3 regions of the Dechloromonas denitrificans genome follow, and region 2 is predicted to be linked to each of the others. Evidence: predicted binding sites of a transcription regulator. Region 2 holds the regulator's gene; each other region holds the start of a gene.
The links. Region 2 encodes FNR, which switches genes on or off when oxygen is low (the NO sensors DNR and NnrR bind a similar motif). Its sites were predicted from a motif close to TTGANCTAGNTCAA; they were not measured.

Region 1 (9,645 bases), 1.4 Mb from region 2:
GGTGTAGAAGCGGCCGATGTAGGCGAGGAAGGCGGTGAGCACACCGACCGAGCTGTCGCCCTTGGAAATCTGCCAGATGCCGAAGATCCATACGACGAGCAGGCCGATTTCGGTGAGCAGCGTGACGGTTGGCGTGAACAGCGACCAGGTCTTGTTCAGCTTGTCGTTCATCTGCAGGTTGTGCTCGTTGGCGGCGCGGAAACGCTCGCCTTCGCGCTTTTCCTGGGCAAAGGCCTTGACGACGCGGATGCCGGGGATGGTATCGGCCAGCACGTTGGTCACTTCGGCCCAGACGCGGTCGATTTTCTCGAAACCGGTGCGCAGTTTTTCACGTACGTAATGGATCAGCCAGCCGATGATCGGCAGCGGCAGCAGCGTAACCAGCGCCAGCCACGGGTTGATGCTGAACAGGATGACGGCGGTCATGCCGATCATCAGCACATCGGTGGCGAAGTTGAGCAAGTCGAGCGAGAGGAAGATGTTGATCCGGTCGGTTTCGTTGCCGATCCGCGCCATCAGGTCGCCGGTGCGCTTGCCGCCGAAGTATTCGAGCGACAGACCGAGCAGGTGGTCGTAGGTCTGCGTGCGCAGGTCGCGGCCCATGCGCTCGGAAACCAGCGACAGGATGTAGGTGCGAATCCAGCCGAGCACCCAGGCGAGCAGCGCTGCGCCGAACAGGCCGCCGAGGTACATCGAGACCAGCGGCCAGTCGATCGGTTTGCCGTTCTGGAAGGGGATCAGCACGTTGTCCATCAACGGCATGGTCAGATAGGGCGGGACCAGCGTTGCTGCGGTCGACGCCAGGGTCAGGGCAAAACCGAAGAACAGTTGCCAGCGATAGGGGCGGGCAAAGCGCCATAGCCGGAACAGCGTCCAGGTCGATGGGGCAACGCTCGATTCACGGTTGCATACCGGGCATTCCTCTTCGCCGGGCGGCAACTGCACCTTGCATTTCGGGCAACAATCCTCGGTAGACCGCAGTACCGGCTGGCCCTTGGCAACGCTGTCGCGATGCAGGTTGAATTCATTGATGACACGCAATGCGGTGAGGTTCTTGGCCAGCGTGTAGCGCCACGTTGCGAGCCGGCCATCGGTGTCGACCAACTCAAGTGCGCCGACACCCGCATGATCGTGGTGATCCAGTGTCAGCCCCTCGCGCAGCGGCCACTCTTCGGCACGGGTCTGGCCGGGCGCAAATGCCAGCAGGCGTCGGTTGGTGACAAGGACGAGGCCGGATGAAAATTGCAAACGACTGTCGAGGTCAATTTCAAGCCAGGCCTGGATCTTTTCGTCGCTTGCCAGTTTAGGCTCGACTTCAGCGGCCCAGCGACCGGGCAACGCCAGCTCGGTGCTGGCAAGGGTGTTTGCTTTTGGGGTCATCCGGCCAGTATACCGCAACGCATCCGGCGGCTATTGAATCAGCGTGCGCAAGAGGTCTTCGCGGCATTTCAGACGGATGCTGGAGCGGTCGGAAACGTCGGTGATCATGATGAATGGCACCCTGGTCAGTGTGCTGTCCGACATGACGCTGGATAGCAGGTCGAAACCGTTGGTTTTCGGCATTTCCAGATCGCTGATGATCAAGTCAGGCGATAGATACTGCGCTTTTTGGTAGCCTTCAAGGCCGTCGTGCGCCATCTCGACAGCGCAGCCCATATGACGAAGAATGGCCAAAACTCCTTCGTGCATCGAGGCAGAGTCGTCGACAACCAGCACTCGGGCCAGCGGCGTATCGCCGGATTGTTCTGGGCGGAGGGTTTCCATGATTTTGCCAGTGGGTTTGGCGTTGTTATTTTGGTTATATTTTTAATTTTCGAAATGCCCGGGGCGGGCATAAGGTCTTTCTCCGTTGATGCACGTCAAGGCTTGGCTTCCGGCCTTCGGGTGCAATAGCGCCAACACTTTTTGAAGGCATTTCATGTTCCGAATCTCCCAGTACATGCAGGAAATCGCCGAGCCAAGTCCGCTCGGTCCGAAGCGCAATCCGCCCGGCCCGGTGGTGATCTGGAACCTGATTCGCCGTTGCAATCTGACTTGCAAACATTGTTATTCGATTTCGGCCGACACCAATTTCCCCGGTGAACTGACGACCGAGCAGGTTTATACGGTCATGGACGACCTCAAAGGTTTCCATGTGCCGGTGCTTATCCTCTCCGGCGGCGAGCCGCTGCTGCGCCCGGATATCTACGACATCGCCAAGCGCGCCAAGGCCAAGGGGTTTTACGTTGGCCTGTCGTCGAATGGCACGCTGATCGACGAAAACAATATCGGCCAGATCGCCGAGTGCGATTTCAACTATGTCGGCGTTTCGCTCGACGGCATCCGTGAAACGCACGACAAATTCCGCCGCATGGACGGCGCTTTCGAGGCTTCGCTGAAAGGCATCCGCCTGTGCCGTGATCTCGGCCTGAAGATCGGCGTACGTTTCACCATGACGCAGGACAACGCCCACGACCTGCCCGGCCTGCTCAAGCTGGTCGAAGACGAGGGAATCGACCGTTTCTATTTCTCGCATTTGAACTATGCCGGGCGCGGTAACAAAAATCGCAAGGACGATGCCCAGCACAAGCTGACGCGCTGGGCGATGGACCTGCTCTTCGACACCTGCTGGGAATACAAGCAGCGTGGGCTGGAGAAAGAGTTCACCACGGGCAACAACGATGCTGACGGCGTTTACTTTCTGCACTGGGTGCGTCGCCGTTTTCCGGACAAGGCGGCACACGTCGAGGCCAAGCTGCGCCAGTGGGGCGGTAATTCATCGGGCGTCAATGTCGCCAACATCGACAATCTGGGCAACGTGCACCCGGACACCATGTGGTGGCATCACAAGCTCGGCAATGTGAAGGATCGGCCGTTTTCGGAAATCTGGCCGGATACGTCGGACGAACTGATGGCCGGCCTCAAGCAGCACCCGCGGGCCGTCAAGGGGCGTTGCGGCGAATGTGCCTACCTCGGGATCTGCAACGGCAACACCCGTGTGCGCGCCCAGCAAATGACCGGCGATGCCTGGGCGGAAGATCCGGGCTGTTATCTGGTCGATGAGGAAATCGGGTTATGAACATGCAGCAAGACGATCAAGCAAACGCGGCATCCGGTGCTTTGGGCTGGAAAATCCTGATCCCGGCCGGTTTCGCAGCGTATTTTCTGTTGGGCATGGCGCAGATGGCAGAAGCGGCTGATGTGCCGGCTGCCTACAAGGAGCATTGCGCAGCTTGTCATGGCGAAGCGCGGCTCGGCGGTGTCGGCCCGGCCCTGATTCCGGAAAACCTGGCGCGCCTGCGCAAGGGTGAGGCGGAAAAGGTGATCAAGGAAGGGCGGGCGGCTACCCAGATGCCGGCCTTCGGCGAGAAACTTTCGCCGGCCGAAGTCAAGGCGCTGGTTGAGTACGCCTACACGCCGATCATGCCGATGCCGGTGTGGGATGAGGCCGCGATCAAGGCTTCGCGCATCGTCAATCATGCGCCGGGGAGTTTGCCGGACAAGCCGCAGTTCAAGTCTGATCCGATGAATCTGTTCGTCGTGGTTGAAAGCGGCGACCACCATGTGTCGATTCTCGACGGTGACAAGCTGGAACCGATTCATCGCTTCCAGTCACGCTTTGCGCTGCATGGCGGCCCGAAATTCACGCCGGAGGGGCGTTACGTCTTCTTCGCTTCGCGCGATGGCTGGATCACCAAGTTTGACCTGTGGAACCTGAAAGTGATTGCCGAAGTGCGGGCCGGAATCAATACGCGCAACGCCGCGGTTTCCGGCGATGGTAAATGGGTCGCGGTAGCCAATTACCTGCCGCACAGCCTGGTCATCCTCGATGCCGATCTCAATCTGAAAAAGATCCTGCCGGTCGCCGACAAGGATGGTAAGACGACTTCGCGCGTCTCGGCCGTCTATGACGCCAGCCCGCGCCAGAGCTTTGTGGCCGCACTGAAGGACGTGAAGGAAGTCTGGGAGGTCTCGTACAACCCGAAGGCCGACGACATCCCGGCCGGCATGATTCACGATTTCAAATACAAGGAAGGTGCGTTTGTTTCCGGCTTCCTCAATCCGCAGCGCAGCCAGCTTGATGACTACCTCGATGATTTCTATTTCACGCAGGGCTACGACGAGGTCATGGGCGCTTCGCGCAACGATGCCAAGGCGGCCGTCACGGGGCAGGTGGTCAATCTTGATGCGCGCAAGAAAATTGCCGACCTGGAGTTGCCCGGCATGCCGCATCTCGGTTCCGGCATCAGCTGGACGTGGAAGGATGAAAACGGACAGGACAGGACCGTGATGGCGACGCCGAACCTGAACGAAGGGCTGATCAGCATCATCGACATGAAAACCTGGAAGACGATCAAGCAGATCAAGACCCGCGGCCCCGGATTTTTCATGCGCAGTCATGAAAACAGCCGTTATGCATGGACCGATTCGATGATGAGCAAGGAGTTCAAGGACACCATGCAGATTATCGACAAGGACAAGCTGGAAATCGTTGCCGAACTCAAGCCGGCACCAGGCAAGACCTTCGCCCACGTCGAGTTCACCAAGGATGGCAAGTACGTGCTGGCCAGCCTGTGGGAAATGGACGGCGCGCTGATCGTGTACGACGCGGTGACGCTCAAGGAAGTGAAGCGCCTGCCGATGAAAAAACCGGTCGGCAAATACAACATCTGGAACAAGATCACGAAGTCGGAAGGTACCAGCCACTAGGCGCTCCGAGCGCTGGTGCCGGACATCGTTTCGGGTTGAAATGAGTGGTCGACCGCGGCATGCCGCCCGGTCGCCATGCTGCTCCGGTTTCAGCGGATGATCAGTTGGGTGCCGTCGCGGGTGACCGGCATGGCAAAGTCGAAACGATCCGGTTCGGCACAGAGATCGAGATCGGCCAGCGGCAAGTTCGGCCAGGTGCCGGCACTGAAGCGCCGGCCGAAATCGGAATGCCTGACGCGTTCGGCAAATACTTGCGCGCTCGGTTGTTCCCCGCGCAGCAGGGCTTCGATGTAGTCGGCGCAAGCGATGTCTTCATCGCCGTCGCGGTCTACCCACTCACCGGTAATGACAAAGCAGATTTCACTGGCCCCCGTGCGGCGAATGGCTTCTGCCGTGGCCCGAGCGCAGACCAGGCTGGCGGCGTAAAGCCGGCGTGCGTGATGGAAACGCTGCAAACCGCGGACGCCTGCTGCCGTCGTCATGACGACGGGTTTGCCGGACAGCTCGGCGTCGATCAGTTGCGACGGAGAGTTGCCGTAATTGAAACCGGGAACCGGATCGCCGCCGCCGATGGCGCCGATCGATACGGCGTCGGGCAATCGGTCGTGCAGCGCAATGGCCGAAGCAATCGCCTCGACCGGGTAAATCGCCGACGCTCCCTTGGACAGGGCGACGGCGGCGGTCGTGAACGAGCGCAATACGTCGATGACCACGACGGTGTCCTGTGGATCAGGCTGGTTATGCAGTCGATTCAGGAAGATGCGCGAGAATTTCATGGCCGGCGCCAGCGGGAGGCCTGGCCGGCCTCGTTGTCTGTAGCTTGGGGATTAGCGCCCGAGATGATGCAATACGGTGTGCAGGCGTTCAGCTGCGTACGCTGCTTCCGGGTCGTTTTCGGTTTGCTTCAGGATTTCAGCCCAATTGATGTAACGATCAAGCCGGACCAGTGCGTTGGCGCTGATCGTATCCATCTCGATACTGAGCGCCACTTTGTCGCCATGGGCATTGACCTTGTACTCGAACGATCCTTGCATGTTTCATTCTCCAGGTTGTGAGGCATTGACAGCCCCAGTGTATAGGGCGGGCGCGGCAATGGGAATGCCGATCCGCTTGCGGCAAGGATAACAAGGCCGTAGGGCCGGCGATTTGCGCTAGCGCAAACTGAAAATACAAAGCCTGAAATACAATCGCCCACCCCATGAACAGTTTTTCGCGAGCCGCTTGTCCGGCGCCCAATGGCTTCTTCAGAAAAGGAAAGACGATGCAACGACGTGATGTATTGAAAACGGTGGCCGCAGCGATGGCTGGTGCCTTGTCGGGGACGGCGATGGCGGCAGGGCAGCATGACCACCACGATCACGGCAATATGACCAAGCGCAACGCCGGTCTGATCGCGGCCAGCGCGGATTGCCTCAAAACCGGCGAGGCCTGTCTGGCCCACTGCATTTATTTGCTGGGGACGGGCGACAAGGAAATGGCAGCCTGCGCACAGTCGGTCAACGAACTGCTTGCTTCCTGCACGGCGCTGATGAAGCTGGCCGGCCAGGATTCCCGTTATGTGCCGGCATTCGCCAAGCTGGCCGCTGAAGTGTGTGCGACCTGCGAGAAAGAGTGTCGCAAGCATGCTGATCACCACGCTGAATGCAAGGCCTGCGCCGACTCCTGCGCGGCCTGCGTCAAGGAATGCAAAAAGGCTGCGGCCTGAGTTTGCGGCGAGTGCAATAACGCCCCGGCCTCAATCCGGCGCGTTGCATTTTGGGCTTGTTGCTGCGGTCGACCGCAGCAACAAGCCTGAATTCGTATGGACAGTCTGAAATTTTCCGATGATGCCGATTCCCGCTGATTGCCGCCAAATCCTGCTCTGCCTGGCCCCGGCCTGGGATGCCCCGGACGGGCATTTGCAGTGCTTCAGGCGTTTGCCGGGCGGTGCATGGGAACCGGAAGGCGAAGCCCTGCCCGTGACTTTGGGGCGCAACGGCCTGGCTTGGGGGCGTGGCCGGCATCCGGCAATGAGCGGCCTGGTCAAGCAGGAGGGGGATGGACGCGCGCCGGCCGGCGTGTTTTCGATCAGCGCAATATTCGGTTATGCGCCCGCTGCCTGCGTGAACGGCCTGCCTTATCTGTCGGCCCACCCTCGGCTGAGATGTGTCGACGATCCCGCCTCGGCGCACTACAACTGCCTGGTCGATCAAGCATCCTGCACGGTGGACTGGACGTCGAGCGAGGCGATGTTGCGCACCGATGCCCGTTACGAGTTGGGCGCCGTGGTGGCCCACAATGCCGATGCACCGAAGGCCGGCTGCGGCTCGTGTATTTTTCTGCATGTCTGGGAAGCTCCGGGCGTGCCGACGGCGGGTTGTACTGCCATGGCACTGGCCGATATGCGCCGTATCGTTGCCTGGCTGGATGGTGCGGCAGCGCCTGTTTTGGTCCAGTTGCCGAGCCAGGTATACGCCTCTTTGCGGGCGGACTGGGCCTTGCCGCTGTGGGGCGGGGCGGCACTGGGCGACCTGCAGCCATGATCGGTCGGCATGGGCCGACGGCGACAGTCGCCGGCGACTGGGCTAGACTGGCGCACCTTCAACCTGCCTGCCTTTTCCCGTGCTGAATCGAATCTGGGTTGCTTTCATTCTTGTCGGTTTTGCGGCGGCCGTGCTGCAGTTGCTGCAGGGCGATCTGGCGGTGTTTTCGCGCGTGCTGAACGGCTTGTTCGATACCGCGAAAACCGGTTTCGATATTTCGCTCGGCCTGGTCGGTGTCATGAGCTTGTGGCTGGGGGTCATGAAAATAGGCGAGAAAGGCGGGTTGATCCAGCTTTTCGGGCGTGCGCTGGGGCCGTTCTTTCGCCGCGTCTTTCCCGATATTCCGGCCGGTCATCCGGCGAGCGGCAGCATCGTGATGAATGTCAGCGCCAACATGCTGGGGCTGGATAATGCAGCGACGCCGCTCGGTCTTAAGGCGATGCGCGAGCTGCAGGAGATCAATCCGCAGAAGGATACGGCGAGCAACCCGATGATCATGTTCCTGGTGCTCAACACGGCGGGCATCACGCTGATCCCGACCTCGGTGATCGCCATTCGCCAGAGCATTGCGCTGAAGCAGGGGCTGGTCGGTTTCAATGCCGCCGATATTTTTCTGCCGACGCTGCTCGGCACTTTCGTTTCCTTTTGCGCCGGGCTGATCGCGGTCGCCATCTGGCAGCGTATCAACCTGTTCTGCAAGCCGGTGCTGGCATTTTTCGCCGGCTTTGCCGCGCTGATGGCCGGCTTGTATTTCTGGCTGGCCGGCATGCCGGCGGAACAGATGGCGCAAATGATCGGTTTGCTCGGCAGCGGCCTGATCGTGTCGATCATTGTCCTGTTTGTCGCCGTCGCCGCCTGGCGCGGCATCGATGTCTACGAAAGTTTCGTCGAGGGGGCCAAGGAAGGCTTTGGCGTTGCCGTGCAGATCATTCCTTACCTGATCGCCATGCTCGTCGCTATCTCGGTGTTTCGCACCACCGGTTGCATGGATTACCTGATCAGCGGGATTCGCAGCCTGGTGCTGGCGCTCGGCATGAACGACGACTTCGTGCCGGCCTTGCCGGTCGGCTTGATGAAGACGCTTTCCGGCAGCGGGGCGCGCGGCCTGATGGTCGATGTGATGACCACCTACGGCGTCGATTCCTTCCAGGGCAAGCTGGCGGCGATCATCCAGGGATCGACGGAAACGACGTTTTACGTGCTGGCGGTCTATTTTGGCAGCGTCGGCATCACCAAGACACGCTACGCGCTGGCCGGCGGCTTGATTGCCGATGCGGTCGGGCTGGTGGGGGCGATTCTGATCGGCTATGCCTTTTATCACTGAGAATGCTGCGGTCGACGATGAAAATCGGTCAAAATCGCGTTTTTCCATTCAAGCCTGAGCGCGTGTCCACCATCGTTCTCCTCAACAAGCCTTACGGCGTTCTCAGCCAGTTCACGCCGGAAGGCAAGTGGCGGGCGCTCGACGAGTTCATTCCGCTCAAGGATGTTTATGTCGCTGGCCGGCTGGATGCCGACAGCGAAGGTTTGCTGATCCTGACCGATGACGGCAAGTTGCAGGCGCGCATCGCCGACCCGAAGTACAAGCTGGAAAAAACCTATTGGGCTCAGGTCGAAGGCGTGCCGGATGAGGTGGCGCTCGATCGTTTGCGGGCCGGTATCAAGCTCTCCGATTTCACCACCCAGCCAGCCAAGGTGCGGCTGATCGACACGCCGGCCGAACTCTGGCCGCGCGATCCGCCGATCCGTTTCCGCCAGGCGATTCCGACCTCGTGGCTCGAAATCCGGATTTCCGAAGGCAAGAACCGCCAGGTCCGGCGGATGACTGCGGCCATCGGGTATCCTACGCTGCGCCTGGTGCGTGCCGCGATTGGTGGATTGACGGTGGCAGGCTTGGGGCAGGGAGAGTGGCGGCGTTTCGAAGGCAGTTACAAGGATTTGCAAGGAAAAATCAATGAATAAACCCCTTTTCGGCCTGCTGGCCGCCGGGCTGCTCAGCGGTGCTGCGCTGGCCCAGAGTTCGATGCCGGTCATGGAGTTGACCACGGGATTCCACCGCATCGAGGCTGAAGTTGCCGCCAACGACCAGAATCGCCAAGTGGGCCTGATGAATCGCAAGAGCATGCCGCAGCAGCATGGCATGTTGTTTGTCTTCGCTCAGAACAACACGCACTGCATGTGGATGCGCAATACCTTGCTGCCCTTGTCAGTGGCTTTTGTCGATGCCGATGGCTACATCATCAATATCGAGGACATGCAGCCGCAGACCGAAGACAACCACTGCGCCCGTAAGCCGGCCCGTTACGCCCTGGAAATGAATCTTGGCTGGTTCGCCCAGCGCGGCATCAAGCCCGGCAGCAAGCTCAACGGCATCGACAAGGCACCGCGTCCCCAGTAATGAAACGCAGCAAATGGCGCGAGCATTTGCCGCGCG
Region 2 (9,645 bases):
AAGCTGTAGCCAAAAAGGATTTCAATCTTGCTCAGGCCAGTTTCGGGCATTTTCGTTCTGCTGTGCTGGCGCATTTCGATACCGAAGAAAAAACCCTGTTTCCGACCTTCGAAGCCAAGACCGGAATGACCATGGGGCCGACCCAGGTGATGCGCATGGAACATGCACAGATGCGTTCCCTGCTCGACGAGGCGAATGCCTCTTTGGTAGCCGGCGAGGCCGAGGATTATCTCGGTCAGGCAGAAACCTTGCTGATCATGATGCAGCAGCACAATATGAAAGAAGAAAACATTCTCTACCCGATGTGTGATCAACACTTGTCGGCAGAGTTATCCGCCGTTCTTGAACGGCTTGAAGCAGAACTCTCAGAAGCATGACTCATCCTAAAACTCCTCATGTCGTTGATGCCAGGTTCATGGAGCCACCCGAGCCATTTGTCCAGACCATGGAAATGCTCGATACGCTGAAGGAAGGGGAAAAAATGCTCCTCCTTCTTTACCGCGAACCCCACCCGCTTTATAAGGTGCTGGCCCAGAATGGCCATTCGCACGAAACCGAACTGATGCCGGACGGCACATTCGAAATCCTCATCTGGTGAGGATTGACCGGTTTTTTTTCGGGGCTTTGAATGCAAGCACTGCTGGCCTTTGAAAATGCGCCGCCTTTGATGGCGCCTTTTCGTTTCTTTATCACGGCTCCCTTGTTTGGCGTGCTGGCCGGTCTGTTACTGATCGTAGAAGGACCTTCGCTGTTTTCCTCGCGCTGGATGCCGGGGACCTTGGCCGTAACGCATTTGTTGACCGTCGGCTTCATGCTGCAAGTCATGCTGGGGGCGCTGGTCCAGATTTTTCCTGTCGTGGCGGGGGCCAATCTGTGGCGCCCCTTGCGCCTCTCGGCCATGTTGCATATCGGGCTGACGCTGGGCGCTGGCCTGCTGGCTGGCGGCTTCTATTTCGGAAGCCCGCTGTTGCTCAGCGTTGCGGCCGGAGTGCTTTTGTTGACGGCTCTGCTGATCCTGGGAGCGACAACTCATGCCCTGATTGGTGTCCGCTCCACCAGCCCGACGATTCTTGGCTTGAAGCTTGCGCTGGCCGGGTTGGCCGGCGTGGTCGGACTTGGCGTGCTGATGGCTTGGGGGCTGGCTCATGGCTGGCCTTTGCCGCTGCCCGTGCTGGCGGATTTACATGCAGCCTGGGGGCTTGGGGCTTGGGCCGGAGTCCTGCTGGCAGCGATTGCTTATGTGGTTGTGCCGATGTTCCAGCTGACACCAGGTTATCCCGCACGTCCAGGCTGGCTTTTCCCGTGCTGCATGTTGCTCATCGTCCTGCTTTGGAGCGGTGCCGTATTTTTCGATATGCCGAACATGATCCGCGTTGTCCAGGGGATAACTGCATTGCTCGGACTGGCTTTTGCTGTGCTGACCCTGCGTCTTCAACTGAAGCGTCGGCGGGCGAGGGCTGACGCCACCTACCGGTATTGGCAAATCGGTTTAGCGGCCAGCATTTTTGCACTTTTGATGTTGTTGACCGCAGCAATGTGGCCGGCTGCTTCAGAAATCGATGGTTGGACCCTGTTTTTTGGCATTACATTACTTGCTGGCGGATTTGTCCCATTCATCATCGGGATGCTCTACAAGATTGTTCCATTCCTCGCTTGGCTTCACTTGCAGAACCAAGGGCAAGCCAAGGTGGTTGCGCCAAACATGAACAAGATCCTGTCTGATGTCGACATGCAGCGGCAGATGAAATGCTATGCACTGGCCGTGGTGCTTTTGCTTGGCGCTGTGCTTTTCCCGGAATGGCTGGCACGTCCCGCCGGGGTGGTTTTTGCAGTGGCCAATGGCTGGCTCGGATTTAATTTGAGCCTCGCCATTTCCCGCTATCGCAAGCATTCGGCTGAAATAGCGCTCAAGCTGGCGGCTCGGTGATGAGTTATCTGGCACTCAAGCACCTACACGTTACGTGCGTGCTGCTCAGCGGTCTTGGCTTTTGTCTGCGGGCAATCTGGATGCTTGCCGATTCGCCGTTACTGAAGCATCGCCTGGTCAGGCTGCTTCCCCATTTTGTCGACACGACCTTGCTCGGGAGTGCCGTGCTGCTGGCGATATTGAGTGGGCAATATCCATTGGCCAACAACTGGTTGACCGCGAAACTTCTCGGGCTGCTGGCTTATATCGTCTTTGGAACGTTTGCCCTCAAGCGGGGCAGGACAAAGGCGATTCGCGCCGTATTTCTGGTTTTTGCGCTGCTCGCCTACGCCTACATCATCAGTGTTGCGCTGACGCGTAATCCACTGCCTGGCTTGTAGTCAGTTGGGATGATGATTCATCAGGGCTTTCAGCCCGTTAACATTCAATATCCGGATATGTTTTTGCTGGACGGCGATATGGCCTTCTTCCTGGAACCGGGAGAAGGCCCGCGAAACCGTTTCGAGCTTGAGGCCGAGGTAGCTGCCGATTTCTTCGCGCGTCATGCGCAGATAAAACTCGGCGTGAGAAAAACCGCGTGCCGTGAAGCGCTGCGAGAGATTGAGCAGGAAGGCGGCCAGTCGCTCCTCGGCGCGCATGGTGCCGAGCAGCATCATGACGCCGTGGTCGCGGACGATTTCGCGGCTCATCACCTTGTGAAAATGGTGCTGCAAGGTATGGATTTCACGCGACAGGCTTTCCAGTTGCGAGAACGGAATGGCGCAGATTTCGCTGTCTTCGAGGGCGATCGCGTTGCAGGTGTGGTGTTCGGTGCTGATGCCGTCAAGTCCGAGCAACTCGCCAGCCATCTGGAACCCGGTCACCTGGTCCCGGCCATCTTCAAGCAGCACATCGGTTTTGAAGAAGCCGCTACGGATGGCGTAAATTGCATCGAATGTTTCACCGGCCCGGTAGAGGTGGTCGCCACGCTTGATGCGACGACGGGTCGAAACCAGGTCATCCAGGCGTTCGAGCTCGTTAATGTTGAGTCCGAAGGGCAGGCAGAGTTCGCGCAGATTGCAGTTCGAACACGCTGTCTTGATGACCGAAAGAGAAATTTCCTGTGAAGCTGTTTGTTGGGGCATCATCAACCTGCGTTCGCTTGATCCATGTCAACCATGATTTGGCACCATCCGAACATAATCCGTGCAACTCTTGGTGGTATGTTTAATGAATTTCGCAACTGAAAACCTCGTATTCGATCCTCAGATCATTCGCCGCTTCGACGTCAACGGCCCCCGCTACACTTCGTATCCGACGGCCGATCGTTTCGTCGAAGCTTTCGATTCTGACGCTGCCAAACTGTGGCTCGGCAAGCGCAACATCGGCGGTATCAGCCGTCCGCTGTCATTATACTTCCACATACCGTTCTGTAACACTATCTGCTATTACTGTGCCTGCAACAAGATCATTACCAAGGATCACGGGCGCAGCGCCAAATACCTGAAATACCTTGCCAAGGAGCTTGCCCTGCAGAGCGCCAGCCTGGACGGTCAGGACGGTGAGCATGAAGTGATCCAGCTGCATTGGGGTGGCGGTACGCCGACTTTCCTGTCGCATGACGAAATGCGGCAGTTGATGAGCGAGACCCGCAAGCATTTCAAGTTGCTCGATGGCGGTGAGTACTCGATCGAAGTTGATCCGCGCAAGGTCGACACGGCAACCGTGGCTTTGCTTGGCGAGCTGGGTTTCAACCGGATGAGTGTCGGTGTCCAGGACTTCGACGAACGTGTTCAGATTGCCGTTAATCGCGTCCAGACCGAAGAAGAAACGGCGAATGTGATCAATGCTGCGCGGGCCAACGGTTTCAAATCGGTTTCGGTCGATTTGATCTACGGTTTGCCGCACCAGTCGGTCATGGGTTTCAACCGGACACTGGAACGTGTTCTGGCGATGGATCCGGACCGCCTGTCGATCTACAACTATGCGCACATGCCCAGCCTGTTCAAGCCGCAGCGGCGGATTGCCGAACCGGATTTGCCCTCGGCCGATACCAAGCTGCAAATTCTGGCCCTGGCGATCAAGAAGCTGACTGAAGCCGGTTATGTCTTTATCGGCATGGATCATTTTGCCAAGCCGGATGATGAATTGGCCATTGCTCAGCGGCAGGGGCGCTTGCATCGCAATTTCCAGGGGTATTCAACCTACGCTGACTGCGACATGCTGTCCTTCGGTATTTCGTCGATCAGCAAGGTCGGACCAACCTACAGCCAGAACGTCAAGACGCTCGATGAGTACTACGATCGGCTCGACGAGCAGATGCTGCCGGTGTTCCGCGGTATTGAACTGAATGCAGACGATATTCTGCGTCGTTCGATCATTCAGGCGCTGATGTGTCACTTCGAGTTGTCCATCGAGAGTATCCAAAGCGCTCACCTGATTGATTTCCACAAATATTTCGCAGCCGAGCTGGAAGATATGCGCGAAATGGAGCGTGGCGGTCTGCTCAAGATCGAGCGCGACTGGATTACCGTCCTGCCGCCAGGACGCATGCTGGTTCGTGCCATCTCAATGGTCTTCGACCGTTATCTGCGCGCCGATCGCCAGCGGACGCGCTACTCGAAAGTCATCTGAGCACTGCGTTCAGCAGAGGCGGACAGGTTAAACTGTCCGCCTTGTTTTTTTGGATGTTGCGCAGCCATGCCTGATTCCGGCTACCTTGCCCTTTTCCTTGTCGGACTGCTTGGCGGTACGCATTGTGTCGGCATGTGCGGTGGAATTGTCGGCGCTCTTTCGATGGGGGCTCCCGGTCGTTGGTCCTTGCTGCTTGCCTACAATGCCGGGCGTATTCTGTCTTATTCCGCAGCAGGGGCAATAGCCGGTGCGCTGGGGGCTGCCAGCCTGGGGCTGGAAGGCCAGGTTCCGGTTCGGCTGGGACTTTATTTGCTGGCCAATCTGATGCTGATCGCGCTCGGTCTTTACCTGCTCGGTATTACACGTGCCCTGGCCTTTACGGAGCGAGCCGGGCAATCCTTGTGGCGCTTGATCCAGCCTCTGACCCGACGTTTTTTACCGGCCGGCAATGTGCTGCAGGCCTTTCCCCTGGGCTTGCTCTGGGGCTGGTTGCCCTGCGGGCTTGTCTATAGTGCATTGGCCACCTCATTGGCGGCTGGTTCTGCCGGTCGGGGGGCATTAACCATGCTGGCTTTCGGTTTGGGTACTTTGCCCAACCTTTTGCTGGCTGGCATTGTGCTGGCCCGGCTGAATGAGTTTGTTCGCCGTTCCGTCGTGCGTCTGGTGTCCGGATTGCTGGTCCTGGGATTCGGGGTTTATGGCATGCTGGGTTTGATCCGCTTGCTTCGCTGAATTTTGTTTGGGAATGCCACTGATGAAAATTTTATTGCCCGTTGATGGCTCCGATTGCGCCTTGCGTGCCGTTGATCAATTGATCGCTCATTCCTCGTGGTACCGGGAGATGCCGGAAATCCACCTGCTCAACGTGCATCCGCCGATTCCGATGGGCCGTGTGCAGGCGCATATCGGGAAAGAGACTTTGCATGACTATTACCTTGAAGAAGGGCAGCGAGATTTGCTGTCGGCACAAGAGGCACTCAATCAGGCGGGGCGTTATCACACCAGCCACATTCATGTCGGACAGCCGGCCGAGGTGATTGCCAAGGTTGCCGCCGAGCTTGGCTGTGACCTGATTGTCATGGGGTCGCATGGCCGCAGTGGCATTGCCGGCTTGATCGCCGGCTCGGTCGCCAGCCGTGTGTTGCACCTGGCGCATTGTCCTGTGCTCTTGGTCAAATGAGCGACGATAACGCAGGCAAGGTTGTCGAATTTGCCATTGCAGGCATGACTTGTGCCGCTTGTTCTGCGCGCCTTGAGAAAGTGCTGAATCGCCAGCCGGGCTTGCAGGCCAACGTCAATCTGGCGGCCGAACGTGCCCGCGTGCGTTTTTCCGGGGCGGCAGACGAGGCGCAGGTCATCGCCGCGGTGGCCAAGGCGGGCTTTTCCGCCACTCGGGTTGATAGTCAGACGCGCGAGCGCGAAAAAGCCGAGAAAAACCGTGTTTACCGCAGCGATCTTCGTCGTTTCTGGATTTCGGTTGCGTTGACCTTGCCCTTGCTTGGCCAGATGTTGTTCATGTTTGGCGAGCATGGTCACCAGAATGAACTCCCTCGCTGGCTGCAGTTTGCGCTGGCGACACCGGTTCAGTTCTGGATCGGCTGGCGTTTTTATGATGGCGCCTGGAAAGCGTTGCGTGGCGGCGGTGCCAATATGGATGTGCTGGTTGCCCTGGGGACGACCATGGCCTGGTTGCTGTCCAGTGTCGTGACCCTGCTCGGGTTGGCGCAGCACGTTTATTTCGAAGGCGGTGCGGCAGTCATTACGCTGGTCCTGCTCGGTAAATTACTGGAGGCACGGGCCAAGTCGCGAACATCGGAGGCGATCGAGGCGCTGGTTCGCCTGCAACCGCGCATGGCGCGGGTCGAGCGTGATGGGCAGTGGGTTGAAATGCCGGTTGAAGCATTGATGCCGGGCGATATTTTCATGGTTCGTCCGGGCGAGAGCGTCCCGGTCGATGGCGAGGTGATTGACGGCGAATCCAGCCTGAATGAGTCGATGCTGACTGGGGAAAGCATGCCGGTCGGTAAAAAGGCGGGCGACAAGGTTTTTGCCGCGACAGCGAACGGGCATGGTGCGCTGCATTGTCGGGCAACCGGCGTCGGTGAGCACACTTTGCTTGCCGGCATCATCCGGATGGTGGGCGAGGCTCAGGGCTCCAAGGCTCCGGTACAGCGCCTGGCCGATCAGATTTCTGCCATTTTTGTTCCGGTTGTCTGCGCAATTGCGGCCCTGACCTTGCTTGGCTGGTGGTTGCAGAGCGGCGATTTTTCTGCCGCCTTGATCAATGCCGTGGCTGTGCTGGTGATCGCCTGTCCGTGTGCCCTTGGTCTCGCAACGCCGACGGCAATCATGGTCGGGACGGGGCAGGGGGCTCGGGCCGGAATTCTGGTCAAGAATGTTGAAGCGCTGGAGCGGGCTAAAAAAATCAGGGTTCTGGCGCTCGATAAAACTGGAACGCTGACCTGCGGCCAGCCGCAACTGACCGATATCGTCCCGCGTCGCATGGCGAGTGATGAGGCATTGCGTCTTGCCGCCGCCCTTGAACAGCATTCCGAGCATCCGCTGGCGCGAGCCGTGCTGGCAGCCCTGGGTACGGTCGACCTCGAAAAAGCGCAGGATTTCAAGGCATATCCCGGTCATGGGGTGAGTGGCATCCTGGCTGGCCGGGCGCTTCGCCTCGGCTCGCCCGACTGGCTCGATTGTTCAGCCGATCCCGAGGTGCTGGCTTTGCAGCAAGCGGGCAAGACGGTGATCGTGCTGGCCGATGAGCGGCAAGTGCTGGCTTTGCTGGCGATTGCCGATGCGTTGCGCCCAACCTCCCGCCAGGCGGTGGAAATCCTGCTGGCTCGCGGTATTCGGGTCGTCATGCTGACCGGAGACAATGAGGCAACGGCCGCCGCCATTGCTGCGCAGGCCGGTATCGTCGAGTTTCGTGCCGGTATCCTGCCGGGTGATAAGGCCAGCGCGGTGACCAGCCTGAAAGCGGATGGCTTGCTGGTGGCGATGGTCGGCGATGGTATCAACGATGCGCCGGCGCTGGCGGCTGCCGATGTCAGCTTCGCGATCGGGGCTGGTTCGGATGCGGCAATCGAGGCGGCCGACCTGACCCTGATTCGTAACGACCTGCTCGGTGTAGTCGACGCAATCGACCTATCCACGGCCACCTTGGGGAAGATACGGCAGAATCTTTTCTTCGCATTCATCTACAATGTGGCAGGTATTCCGCTGGCTGCACTCGGTTTGCTCAACCCCGTTTTTGCCGGGGCTGCAATGGCCATGAGTTCGGTTTCGGTGGTGTCGAATTCGCTTCTTCTGAAACGTTGGCAGCCGAATGCGCTGCGGCAGGAGAAAAAATAGGGCTTTGAGAGGAGTTTTGATGACCGTTAAGCACAGGCAGAAAGGGCCGGAAAATGATTTTCGGTGATGCTGCCAATGTGCTCGCCGGGCATCAAGGTGGCGAGGCGGAGTACGACGCCCTGTTTGATGCCGCGATGGCGGCAGCGCAGGTCGGGATTTTCATCCATCAGGATGGCCGTTTCAAATATGCCAACGCTCATTTGCTCCAGTTGATCGGCTATTCGGCCGATGAACTGATTGACCGGATGGGGCCGCTTGATCTGCTGGTGCCGGGTGAGCAGGCGCTTTTCCTGCAGCACCTTGCTGAGGAGACTGCGGGCATCTCCAGCCATCAATACGAACTTTCGCTTCGTCACAAGGATGGCGAATCGATTCCTGTCAGCCTGCTGGGGCGATCCACCCGGTTCAATGGCCGGACGGCATCGGTCGCCAGTGTCCTCAATATTTCAGCCCAGCGCGCGGCTGAAAGGCAGGCGCGGGAGCTGGCTGATTTCGATGCGCTGACCGGCTTGCCGAACCGTCGTCTGCTGGCCGACCGGATGGTTCAGTTGCTTGCTGTCGCCGAGCGCGAGCAAGGGGCTGCGGCGCTGATTTTTCTCGATCTCGACCATTTCAAGCGGATCAATGATTCCCTGGGGCACAGCCTGGGCGATGAGCTGCTTTGCGCGGTTGCCCAGCGTTTGTCGACTGTCGTCCGGCGGGTCGATACGCTGGCCCGCCTGGGCGGCGATGAGTTCGTCTTTGCGTTGCCATCGACCCATTCCGGGGCTGCGGCCGAAATTGCCCGGCGTCTGGTCGAAGTCTGCAATGAGCCCTTTTTTGTCGGTGGGCACGAGTTGACCGTGACAGCCTCGCTGGGCATCAGCCTTTATCCGCAAGATGGAAAAGATGCCGAAACCCTGCTCAAGAACGCCGATACAGCGATGTACAAGGCCAAGGAGCAAGGGCGTAACGCCTTTCAGTTCTACGCCAGCGCAATGAACACGGCGATGCTGGAGCGTTTGCTGATCGAGAGCGATCTGCGGCGGGCGCTTCGCCTGAATGAATTCACGCTGGATTACCAGCCGCTGGTCAGCCTGCAGAGCGGATTGATCGTCGGTGTTGAAGCGCTGGTTCGTTGGCGGCATCCGGAACTCGGCATCATCATGCCGGACAGCTTCATTCAGGTGGCCGAAGAAACCGGGATGATCAACCGGCTGGGGGATTGGGTGCTCGGTGAAGCTTGCCGCCAGGCGCAGGCTTGGTGCGATGCCGGTTTGCCGCAGATGATTGTCGCGGTCAACGTTGCGCCGGTGCAGTTTCGCCAAGCCGGTTTTGTCGAGGCGGTGGCCGGTGCGCTGGCTGCCAGCGGGCTGGAGGCCGGCTTGCTTGAACTGGAGGTGACTGAGCGGACGGTGATGCATGATGCCGAAATCCATCTCGGTACCTTGTCGTCGCTCAACCGGATGGGGGTGGAGCTTTCGCTCGACGATTTCGGCACCGGCTATTCATCGCTGGCTTACCTGAAACGTTTCCCGGTCGGTAAATTGAAGATTGACCGTTCCTTCATCCGCGATCTGGAAAGCGATCCGGATGACCGGGCCATTGCCTCGACCATCATCAGCATGGGGCGTAATCTGCGTCTGACTGTGTTGGCCGAAGGGGTGGAGAATGCACAACAACTTGCCCTGTTGCGCGATATGGGCTGCGATATGGTCCAGGGCTATTATTTCAGCCGGCCGCTGCCTGCCGGTGAGATGACTGCGTTG
Region 3 (9,645 bases), 490 kb from region 2:
CCATGGCGATGATGATCTGCTTGTAGGGCACGGTCGTGCAGTCGCCGGCGGCAAAGACGCCGGGTACGGAGGTTTGACCCTTGGCGTCAATTTCGATTTCACCGCGATTCGACAGGTCGACCGCACCTTTCAGCCAATCGGTGTTGGGCAGCAGGCCGATTTGCACGAAGATGCCTTCGAGTTCGATGCGCTTTACCTCGTCAGTGTTGCGGTCCTTGTAGACCAGGCCGTTCACCTTCTCGCCGTTGCCGGTGACTTCAGTCGATAGCGCCTTGGTGATCACCGTGACATTGGGCAGGCTGTGCAGCTTTTTCTGTAAAACGGCGTCGGCGCGCAGTTGACCGTCGAATTCGAGCAAGGTGACGTGACCGACGATGCCGGCCAGGTCGATCGCTGCCTCGACGCCGGAGTTGCCGCCGCCGATCACCGCGACGCGCTTGCCCTTGAACAGCGGACCATCGCAATGCGGGCAGTAGGCAACACCCTTGCCGCGATATTCCTTTTCGCCCGGCACATTCATTTCACGCCAGCGGGCACCGGTGGCGAGAATCACCGACTTGCTTTTTACCGAGGCCCCATTTTCCAGCTCGATCTCGATGAGGTCACCCGGGATCAATTTGGCTGCACGTTGCAGATTCATCACATCGACCGGATATTCCTTAACGTGCTCCTCCAGGCCGGCAACCAGTTTCGGTCCTTCGGTCGCCTTCACCGAAATGAAATTTTCGATGCCGACCGTATCCATCACCTGGCCGCCGAAACGCTCGGCCAGCAGGCCGGTGCGGATACCTTTGCGGGCAGCGTAAATGGCTGCCGATGCGCCGGCCGGTCCGCCGCCGACGACCAGTACGTCGAAGACTTCCTTGCCGGCGATCTGCTCGGCGGCCCGCGTTGCGGCGCCGGTATCAAGCTTGGCGATGATTTCCTCGATGCTCATGCGGCCGGCGCCGAATTCCTCGCCGTTGAGGAAAACGGTCGGTACGGCCATGATCTTGCGTTGCTCGACTTCGTCCTGGAAAAGCGCACCATCGATCATCGTGTGGCTGATTCCCGGATTGAGCACGGCCATCAGATTGAGTGCCTGCACGACATCCGGACAGTTGTGGCAGGACAGCGAGATGAAGGTTTCAAAGTGAAACTTGCCGGGCAATGCCTTGATTTGCTCGATCACGGCGGCATCAACTTTGGGCGGGTGGCCGCCGGTCTGCAGCAGGGCGAGGACCAGTGAAGTGAACTCGTGGCCCATCGGGATGCCGGCAAAGCTGATGCGCGCAGTTTCGCCCGGGCGACCGATGGCGAAGGAGGGCTGCAATGCGGCACTGCCGTTTTCGCGCAGGCTGACTTTGTCTGAAAGTTCGGTAATGTCATTCAGCAGCTGGCGCATATCGGCGGCGGCCGGGCGGCTATCGAGTGCAGCAACCAGTTCGATCGGTTGCTGGAGCTTTTCGAGGTAAGCCTTGAGTTGCGTTTTGATATTGCTGTCGAGCATGGTTTTCTCCCTGTCCTGAATTTCACTGAAATGCTGCGGTCGACCGCAGCATTGCGCTGAAATCGCCGCCACCCGTTGCCGGATGGCGGAATTTGCTTACTTAGATCTTGCCGACCAGATCGAGCGACGGTGCCAGGGTGGCATCGCCTTCTTTCCACTTGGCCGGGCAGACTTCGCCCGGGTGGGCGGCAACGTATTGAGCAGCCTTGACCTTGCGCAGCAGCTCGGAGGCATCACGGCCGATGCCCAGGTCGTGGATTTCGGCAATCTTGATGACGCCTTCCGGGTTGATCACAAAGGTGCCGCGCAGTGCCAGGCCTTCTTCCTCGATCATCACGCCGAAATTGCGGGTGATGGCGCCGGTCGGGTCACCGATCATCGGGTAGGTGATCTTGCCGATGGTGTCCGAGGTGTCGTGCCAGGCCTTGTGGGTGAAATGGGTGTCGGTGGAAACCGAGTACACCTCGACGCCCAGCTTCTGGAACTCGGGGTAGAAATCAGCCATGTCGCCCAGTTCGGTCGGGCAGACGAAGGTGAAGTCGGCTGGGTAGAAGAAGACGATGGACCACTTGCCCTTCAGATCGGCGTCGGAAACCGGTACGAATTTGCCGTTGTGGAATGCGGTGGCCTTGAAAGGTTTGATTTCGGTATTGATGTTGGACATGACGTTTGCTCCTGGTGGGTTAGAAATTCAACATGGATTGCATGTTAGCGAGCGTCTTTTCATTGCTCCAATTGAATAAAAGAATTTGTCGGATAGTTTTTGGCTATGCAGTGGGTTTTTGGGTTTTGTTAAAACTAGTTCGAAAGTGCTAATGTTTATCCTGCAGTGGCACTACTATGGGTATCAAGCGATTTCATGTTGACTCAAATCAACTCAATTGCAGGCCATATCAGGATGATGCGCAGGATGTCGCCGCATCCCTGCGGATTCTGCGGACGATGCAACGAGGAACAGCCATGAATATTTCCAGTGCCATCGTGCACATTTCACATGCACAGCTTGAAGAAGCCTGCGCCATTTTGACCGGCATGCCCGGTGTGGAAATCCACGCCCGCAGCCCGGAGGGCAAGGTTGTAGTCACGCTTGAAGATCACGATACCAATTCGGCGGCCGATAACTACGTGGCCTTGCACCGTATTCCTGGCGTTCTGGCAGTAGCCATGGTTTATCAATATAGCGACGACGAGTCAGTTACTGAGGAGGTAGAGGCGTGAAGCTCAATCGACGGGATTTCATCAAGGCCAATGCAGCTGCAGCGGCAATTTCAGCGGCCGGTCTGACCGCATCAACGGCAGCCGAGGCGGCCGGCAAGGACGATATTCGCTGGGACAAGGCGCCGTGCCGTTTCTGCGGTACCGGTTGCAGCGTGCTGGTCGGTACCCAGGACGGCCGCGTTGTGGCCACCCAGGGCGACCCGGAAGCTCCGGTCAATCGTGGTCTTAACTGCATCAAGGGTTACTTCCTTTCGAAGATCATGTACGGCAGCGATCGTCTGAAGACGCCAATGCTGCGCATGAAGGATGGCAAGTTCGACAAGAACGGCGACTTCGCACCGATTTCCTGGAAACAGGCTTTCGACATCATGGAAGAAAAGGCCAAGGCAACGCTCAAGGCCAAGGGGCCGAACGGCCTGGCGATGTTCGGTTCGGGCCAATGGACGGTGTGGGAAGGTTATGCTGCCTCCAAGCTGATGAAGGCTGGTTTCCGTACCAACAATCTTGATCCCAATGCGCGTCACTGCATGGCCTCGGCCGTCGCCGGCTTCATGCGCACCTTCGGTATCGACGAGCCGATGGGCTGTTACGATGACATCGAGCATGCCGACGCCTTCGTGCTGTGGGGCTCGAACATGGCCGAGATGCATCCGATCCTGTGGACCCGCATCACCGACCGCAAGCTGTCGAACAAGGGGGTCAAGGTTGCCGTGTTGTCGACCTTCGAGCATCGCTCTTACGAGCTGGCCGACATCCCGATGATCTTCACGCCGCAGACCGATTTGGCGATTCTGAACTACATCGCCAATTACATCATCCAGAACGGCAAGGTGAACCAGGCGTTCATCGACAAGAACGTCAATTTCAAGAAGAGTGCGACCGATATCGGTTACGGCCTGCGTCCGACGCATGCGCTTGAAAAAGATGCAACGAGCAACGGTTACCCCGGCGCAGATGGCAAGCCCAAGGGTGATACCGGCAAGTCCGAGGGGATTTCCTTCGAAGACTACAAGAAGTTCGTTGCTGACTATACCGTCGAGAAGGTTTCCAAGTTGTCCGGCGTGGCACCGAAAGATCTCAAGGCGCTGGCCGAGCTGTATGCCGACCCGAAGGTCAAGGTTGTTTCTTTCTGGACGATGGGCTTCAATCAGCACACCCGTGGTACCTGGGCCAACAATCTGGTCTATAACATCCACCTCCTGACCGGCAAGATCTCCGAGCCGGGCAACAGCCCGTTCTCGCTGACCGGCCAGCCGTCCGCCTGTGGCACAGCACGTGAAGTGGGTACTTTCTCGCATCGCCTGCCGGCCGACATGGTTGTGACCAACCCGGAACACCGCAAGCATACGGAAGAGCTGTGGGGCTTGCCGGAAGGCACCATCCCGGACAAGATCGGCTTCCATGCCGTGGCCATGGCGCGCGCGCTCAAGGATGGCAAGGTCAATTTCTACTGGCAGCAGTGCAACAACAATATGCAGGCCGGTCCGAACATCAATGAAGAGCTTTATCCGGGGTGGCGCAAACCGGAAAACTTCATCGTTGTTTCCGATCCGTATCCGACTGTTTCGGCCATGGCGGCCGACCTTATCCTGCCGACCGCGATGTGGGTCGAAAAGGAAGGCGCTTTCGGTAACGCCGAGCGTCGTACCCAATTCTGGCGCCAGCAGGTCAAGGCACCAGGCGAAGCTCGTTCCGACCTGTGGCAGCTGATGGAGTTTTCCAAGCGCTTCAAGATGGAAGAAGTCTGGCCGGAAGAGTTGCTGGCCAAGGCGCCGAAGCTCAAGGGCAAGACGATGTTCGATGCGCTCTACGCCAATGGCGTGGTCAACAAGTTCAAGGCGAGCGAAACCCAGCCGGGCTTCGATAACGATGAAGCCAAGCACTTCGGCTTCTACCCGCAAAAAGGCTTGTTCGAGGAGTACGCTGCATTCGGTCGCGGTCATGGTCATGACCTGGCTCCGTTTGAAACCTATCACCAAGCTCGTGGTCTGCGCTGGCCGGTGGTCGGTGGTAAGGAAACGCTGTGGCGTTTCCGCGAGGGCTACGACCCGTATGTCAAGAAGGGCGAAGGCGTCAAGTTCTACGGCCACAAGGATGGCAAGGCAGTCGTTTTTGCGCTGCCTTACCAGCCGCCAGCCGAGTCGCCGGACAAGGAGTTCGATCTGTGGATGTCTACCGGACGCGTTCTCGAACACTGGCATACCGGTACGATGACCCGTCGCGTTCCCGAGTTGTACAAGGCCTTCCCGGATGCCGTGGTCTTCATGCATCCGGATGATGCCAAGGCCCGTGGCTTGCAGCGTGGTATGGAAGTCAAGGTTGCTTCGCGTCGTGGAGAAATCCAGTTGCGCGTTGAAACACGTGGTCGTAACAAGCCGCCGCGTGGCCTTGTCTTCATCCCGTTCTTTGATGCCGGGCGTCTGGTCAACAAGCTGACTCTGGATGCAACTTGTCCGATTTCGAAAGAAACCGACTACAAGAAATGCGCCGTCAAGGTCACCAGGGCCTGATTCGGGAATCAGCCAATAATGAATAGGCGGCCGGAGCAATCCGGCCGCACATCGGAGGAAAAAACATGAGATTTATTCCAGCTCTGGCCCTCGCTGCGACGCTGCTCCTCTCCGGAGCGGGGGGCGTTGTGGCGCAGGAAAAACTGGTCAATGAAATTGGCAACGTGACAATCGAAGGTAACTCCAAGGTTGACATGTTCCGTCCTGAGAAAGATCAGGAAGCGATTCAGCGCAATTTTCAGAAGCAACCGCCGCTGATTCCGCATAGCGTCAAGGGCTATAACATTACCCAGAACTTCAACAAGTGCATGGACTGCCATTCGAAGGAACGGGCCGAGGAAACCGGTGCGACCAAGGTTGCCAAGTCGCACTATCTGGATCGTGAAGACAAGAAGCAGCCGAACATCTCGCCGCGCCGTTATTTCTGCATGCAGTGTCATGTGCCGCAGTTCGATGCCAAGCCGCTTGTGACGAATACCTATAAACCGGCTGCCAAGAAGGGGGAATGATGAGTCTGGAAAAACGTATGCCCGCTTGGGTGCAACGCATTGGCCTGGTGACGGTCCTGGGTCTGTTCATTGCCGGTATTGTCTTCTGGGGCGGCTTTAACTGGGCGCTTGAGTCGACCAACAAGGAATCGTTCTGTATTTCGTGTCACGAGATGGAAGAAAACGTCTTCCGCGAATACCAGAATACGATTCACTACACCAACCGTACCGGTGTTCGTGCAACCTGCCCGGATTGCCATGTGCCGAAGGAGTGGGGGCCGAAGATGATTCGCAAGATCCAGGCTTCCAATGAGGTTTTGCACAAGATTCTCGGAACGATTGATACGCCGGAAAAGTTCAATGCCAAGCGTGGTCAGCTGGCTCAGAACGAGTGGAAGCGCATGAAGGCAAACGACTCGCAGGAATGTCGTAACTGTCACCGCTACGATTACATGGATTACACCGAACAGGGTAACCGTGCTGCTCGTATGCACCCGCAGGCGTTTGTCGATGGCAAGACCTGTATCGATTGCCACAAGGGTATTGCTCACCAGTTGCCGCAGATTGATCAGCATATCGGCAAGCAGAACGAAGGTGGGGTTGAAATCTCCCACGGTGAGAAACCGGCAGAAGCTGCCGAGAAAAAATAAGGTTCAGTCCTTGTTTGAAAGTCAAACCCCGGCCATGTGCCGGGGTTGTTTTTCAGGGGTGCATTTTTATCGGCGTGTGAAAAATACAAAAATTCACGCAATGGGTAGTAAATAGGCCGTCTTCGGTCAAGACATCCATAAAAAGATATGCTACTTTTAATGCGCTGCCGTTCCGACGGCCGGTTTTCTTAAATTTTAAACAAGTAACAGGAGGCACTTAGATGAATAAATCCGAGCTGGTCGAAGTTGCTGCAAAAGAAGCTGGTATTACCAAGGCTGCTGCCGAGAAGGTTTTGGCTGCAGTGATCGGGGCGGTGGTTAGCACAGTCACCAAAGGCGAATCTGTAACGCTCGTTGGTTTCGGTACCTTCAAGTCCGCGAAGCGCGCTGCGCGCACCGGCAAAAACCCAAAGACTGGTGCAACGCTGAAAATTCCGGCAACTACTGTGCCGAAATTTACGGCAGGTACGGCGTTCAAGGCATCCGTTGCGGCCAAAAAAACTGCTGCCAAGAAAAAATAATCCGGTATCACCTAATGCGGGGCTCCCTAACATGAGGGCTCCGCTTTTTACTTTACGATGACTAATCAAAATCCCGAAACTCCGCTTGAAAATACGCCGTCTGCGCCTCCGCCCAACGACAATCGTCGTCGCCTGCGCGAGCTTCTGTCCATTCCCGAGCGTGATCGGACAGATGAGCAGTGGGATGAAATCATCGAACTTGAAATTCAGCTTGCTCCCGGCAATCGCATCTCCGGCAATGAGCCTCAAGGCAATGGCGGCGGTATACGCCAAGGCCGTACAGGCGGTGGTGGCGGTGGCGCTCCGGGTCAGCAGCAAAAGAAAAACCATCGTCCGCGCACAAATAACAACAATAACAACCGTCGACCGCGTCAAAACAAACCATCATCTGGCGGCGGGACTCCGGCCTGATTTCATTGCCTCACTCCCGTGAGTCATCGAGCGTGCGGTCATGCAACAATTTGATTTGATTATTGTCGGAGGCGGTCTGGCCGGCGCCAGTCTGGCTATGGCGCTGCGTGATACGCGCTTGCGCATTGCCCTGGTCGAGGCCCAGCCTCCCCACGCATCGGCCGAGTGGGATGCGCGCATTTATGCGATCAGCCAGGCAAATGTCGCTTTCCTTGAAGAAATTGGCGCCTGGAAAAACTTGAAGCTTGATCGAGTGGCGCCAATCAAAGCCATGCATGTGCATGGCGATGCCGGGGGGCGCCTTGAGTTTTCCGCTTTTGAGGCCGGCTTGTCTGAGTTGGGCCAGGTTCTCGAATCCTCCGGGATGGCTTGTGAGTTCTGGGAGAATGCCAAGCGCCAGAGTAATCTCAGTCTTTTTTGTCCGGCACAGCCGGCTCAGCTTGAGTTTCGTCACGATGCTGCGGTGCTTTCGCTGCGTGACGGCACGGTGCTGTCTGCACGCCTTCTGGTCGGCGCCGATGGGCGCGACTCATGGGTCAGGCAGGCGGCCGGCCTGGCGGCTGTCAATACGCCATACCATGACAAAGGTCTGGTGGCTAATTTCGTGACTGAAAAACCGCATCGCAACATTGCTTATCAGTGGTTTCGCGATGATGGTGTTCTGGCGTATCTGCCTTTGCCGGGAAATCGCATTTCAATTGTCTGGTCGACGCCGGATCAAAAGGCGGATGAGCTTCTGGCATTGACACCTGAGGCCTTGTGCGACCGTGTGGCTGAGGCTGGTGAACATGTGCTCGGGCGACTTGATTGTCTGACGCCGGCGGCTGCCTTCCCGTTGCGTTTGATGCGGGTGCCTCAAACCGTGGCGCCGCGTCTGGCTTTGGTGGGTGATGCCGGGCATGGGATTCATCCGTTGTCCGGACATGGAATCAATCTGGGTTTTCAGGATGCGCGTGAATTGGCGGCCTTGCTTGCCGCTGCACAACCTTGGCACGACATCGGGAATGAGCGTTTTCTGCAGCGCTATCAGCGTGCCCGTCGTGAAGAAACGGTATTGTTGCAGACGACGACCGATGCGCTTTGGCAGCTTTTTCGAAAGGCGCCATCATTCATGAAGCCGCTACGTAATTTGGGCATGAGCGCCACCAATCGCCTGCCGTTCGTAAAAAATATCCTGGTCCGTTACGCCCAGGGAATCCTCTAGGAGAATCGCATGTTTAAAAAGCTGCTGCCGCTCGTTGTTGCGGCTGTTTTCGTTTCAGCAGCCGCTGCTGATGAGGCCGACATCAAGCGTTCCATGGAGGCCAAGCTTGGCACCAAGGTGGAAAGTGTCAGCAAGTCGGGTTATCTCGGCCTCTACGAGGTTTACGCGGACGGCACCATTTTCTATACCGACGACAAGTTGACCGCGATATTGGTCGGTGGGCAGTTGATCGATGCCAAGACGATGAAGAACGTCACCGATGAGCGGATGAAAAAGCTGACCGCCATCAAGTTTGGCGAATTGCCACTCGAGCGAGCCATCAAGCAGGTTCGTGGGGATGGCAAGCGTGTTCTGGCAACGTTCGAGGATCCGAATTGCGGTTATTGCAAGCGTCTGGCCAAGGATTTGTTGAAGCTGGAGAATGTTACGGTCTACACCTTCCTGTACCCGATTTTGTCGGAAGACTCGGTGCGTAAATCGAAGCAGATCTGGTGTTCGGCGGACCGCGCCAAAGCCTGGAATGACTGGATGATCGATGGCAAGGCGCCGGCCAGCAAGGAAGATTGCGATACGACGGCAGTCAGCAAGAATCAGGAGTTCGGCCGCAAGTTGAACATTACCGGCACGCCGACCATGTTCTTTGCCGATGGCGAGCGGGTGCCTGGCGCCATGCCGCTGGCGCGTATCGAGCAAAAGCTGGCTCAGACCAAGTAAGGTCCCTGTCTTCGGGGTGAGATAGAGCCTTGTCATTCTGCCATCCCGAAGGCATGATCGCGGAATGGCAGAGTCTCTCTCTGGTGTTCGTGGGTTGCCCGGTGTCTGGTCGCAAAAGCGCCTGATTCTGGTGTTCGTTGCCGCACTCTTCGTGGTGACGGGGTTGCTGGGTTTTGTGCTGGGCGAGAGTTATCTGGCCGCCGAGCGACAAGCTGAAACCAATGCCCGGAATATTGCCGGGGTGCTGGAAGCGCGGTTGGGTTCGACGATACGTCGCATTCATGCCGACCTGGAGCATCTTGCAGCCGTTTTGCCCCGTCAGGCAATGAGTCCGGATGCGGCTGCCTCGTACAAGGAATCTGTCAGTCGGGAACTGGCTTTGTACGCGGCGCGCTTTCCCGAAATTGTCGGATATCGTGTTGTGGCGAATACGGGCGAAG

Region 1: a site for FNR is predicted at 1,850-1,863, ahead of nirJ (heme d1 biosynthesis radical SAM protein NirJ). Genes of this name have one in related genera too.
Region 3: a site for FNR is predicted at 2,352-2,365, ahead of KI614_RS13360 (chaperone NapD). Genes of this name have one in related genera too.

The regions. Positions count from the first base shown of each region.
Region 1 is NZ_CP075187.1:894,109-903,753, forward strand. It holds gene KI614_RS04170 (ABC transporter ATP-binding protein) at 1-1,380, opposite strand, end outside; gene KI614_RS04175 (response regulator) at 1,411-1,764, opposite strand; gene nirJ (heme d1 biosynthesis radical SAM protein NirJ) at 1,919-3,058, shown strand; gene KI614_RS04185 (cytochrome D1 domain-containing protein) at 3,061-4,689, shown strand; gene KI614_RS04190 (2-phosphosulfolactate phosphatase) at 4,779-5,465, opposite strand; gene KI614_RS04195 (hypothetical protein) at 5,517-5,723, opposite strand; gene KI614_RS04200 (four-helix bundle copper-binding protein) at 5,951-6,394, shown strand; gene KI614_RS04205 (L,D-transpeptidase family protein) at 6,513-7,211, shown strand; gene KI614_RS04210 (nucleoside recognition domain-containing protein) at 7,291-8,535, shown strand; gene KI614_RS04215 (pseudouridine synthase) at 8,553-9,173, shown strand; gene KI614_RS04220 (DUF192 domain-containing protein) at 9,166-9,609, shown strand; gene KI614_RS04225 (chorismate--pyruvate lyase family protein) at 9,609-9,645, shown strand, end outside.
Region 2 is NZ_CP075187.1:2,326,250-2,335,894, reverse strand. It holds gene KI614_RS11120 (hemerythrin domain-containing protein) at 1-377, shown strand, start outside; gene KI614_RS11115 (DUF2249 domain-containing protein) at 374-598, shown strand; gene KI614_RS11110 (hypothetical protein) at 629-1,927, shown strand; gene KI614_RS11105 (SirB2 family protein) at 1,927-2,307, shown strand; gene fnr (fumarate/nitrate reduction transcriptional regulator Fnr) at 2,308-3,054, opposite strand; gene hemN (oxygen-independent coproporphyrinogen III oxidase) at 3,137-4,540, shown strand; gene KI614_RS11090 (sulfite exporter TauE/SafE family protein) at 4,607-5,272, shown strand; gene KI614_RS11085 (universal stress protein) at 5,295-5,720, shown strand; gene KI614_RS11080 (heavy metal translocating P-type ATPase) at 5,717-7,897, shown strand; gene KI614_RS16410 (putative bifunctional diguanylate cyclase/phosphodiesterase) at 7,951-9,645, shown strand, end outside.
Region 3 is NZ_CP075187.1:2,817,199-2,826,843, reverse strand. It holds gene ahpF (alkyl hydroperoxide reductase subunit F) at 1-1,489, opposite strand, end outside; gene ahpC (alkyl hydroperoxide reductase subunit C) at 1,590-2,153, opposite strand; gene KI614_RS13360 (chaperone NapD) at 2,450-2,707, shown strand; gene napA (nitrate reductase catalytic subunit NapA) at 2,704-5,217, shown strand; gene KI614_RS13350 (nitrate reductase cytochrome c-type subunit) at 5,283-5,726, shown strand; gene KI614_RS13345 (NapC/NirT family cytochrome c) at 5,744-6,355, shown strand; gene KI614_RS13340 (HU family DNA-binding protein) at 6,577-6,876, shown strand; gene KI614_RS13335 (hypothetical protein) at 7,061-7,309, shown strand; gene KI614_RS13330 (UbiH/UbiF family hydroxylase) at 7,328-8,491, shown strand; gene KI614_RS13325 (DsbC family protein) at 8,501-9,205, shown strand; gene KI614_RS13320 (diguanylate cyclase) at 9,270-9,645, shown strand, end outside.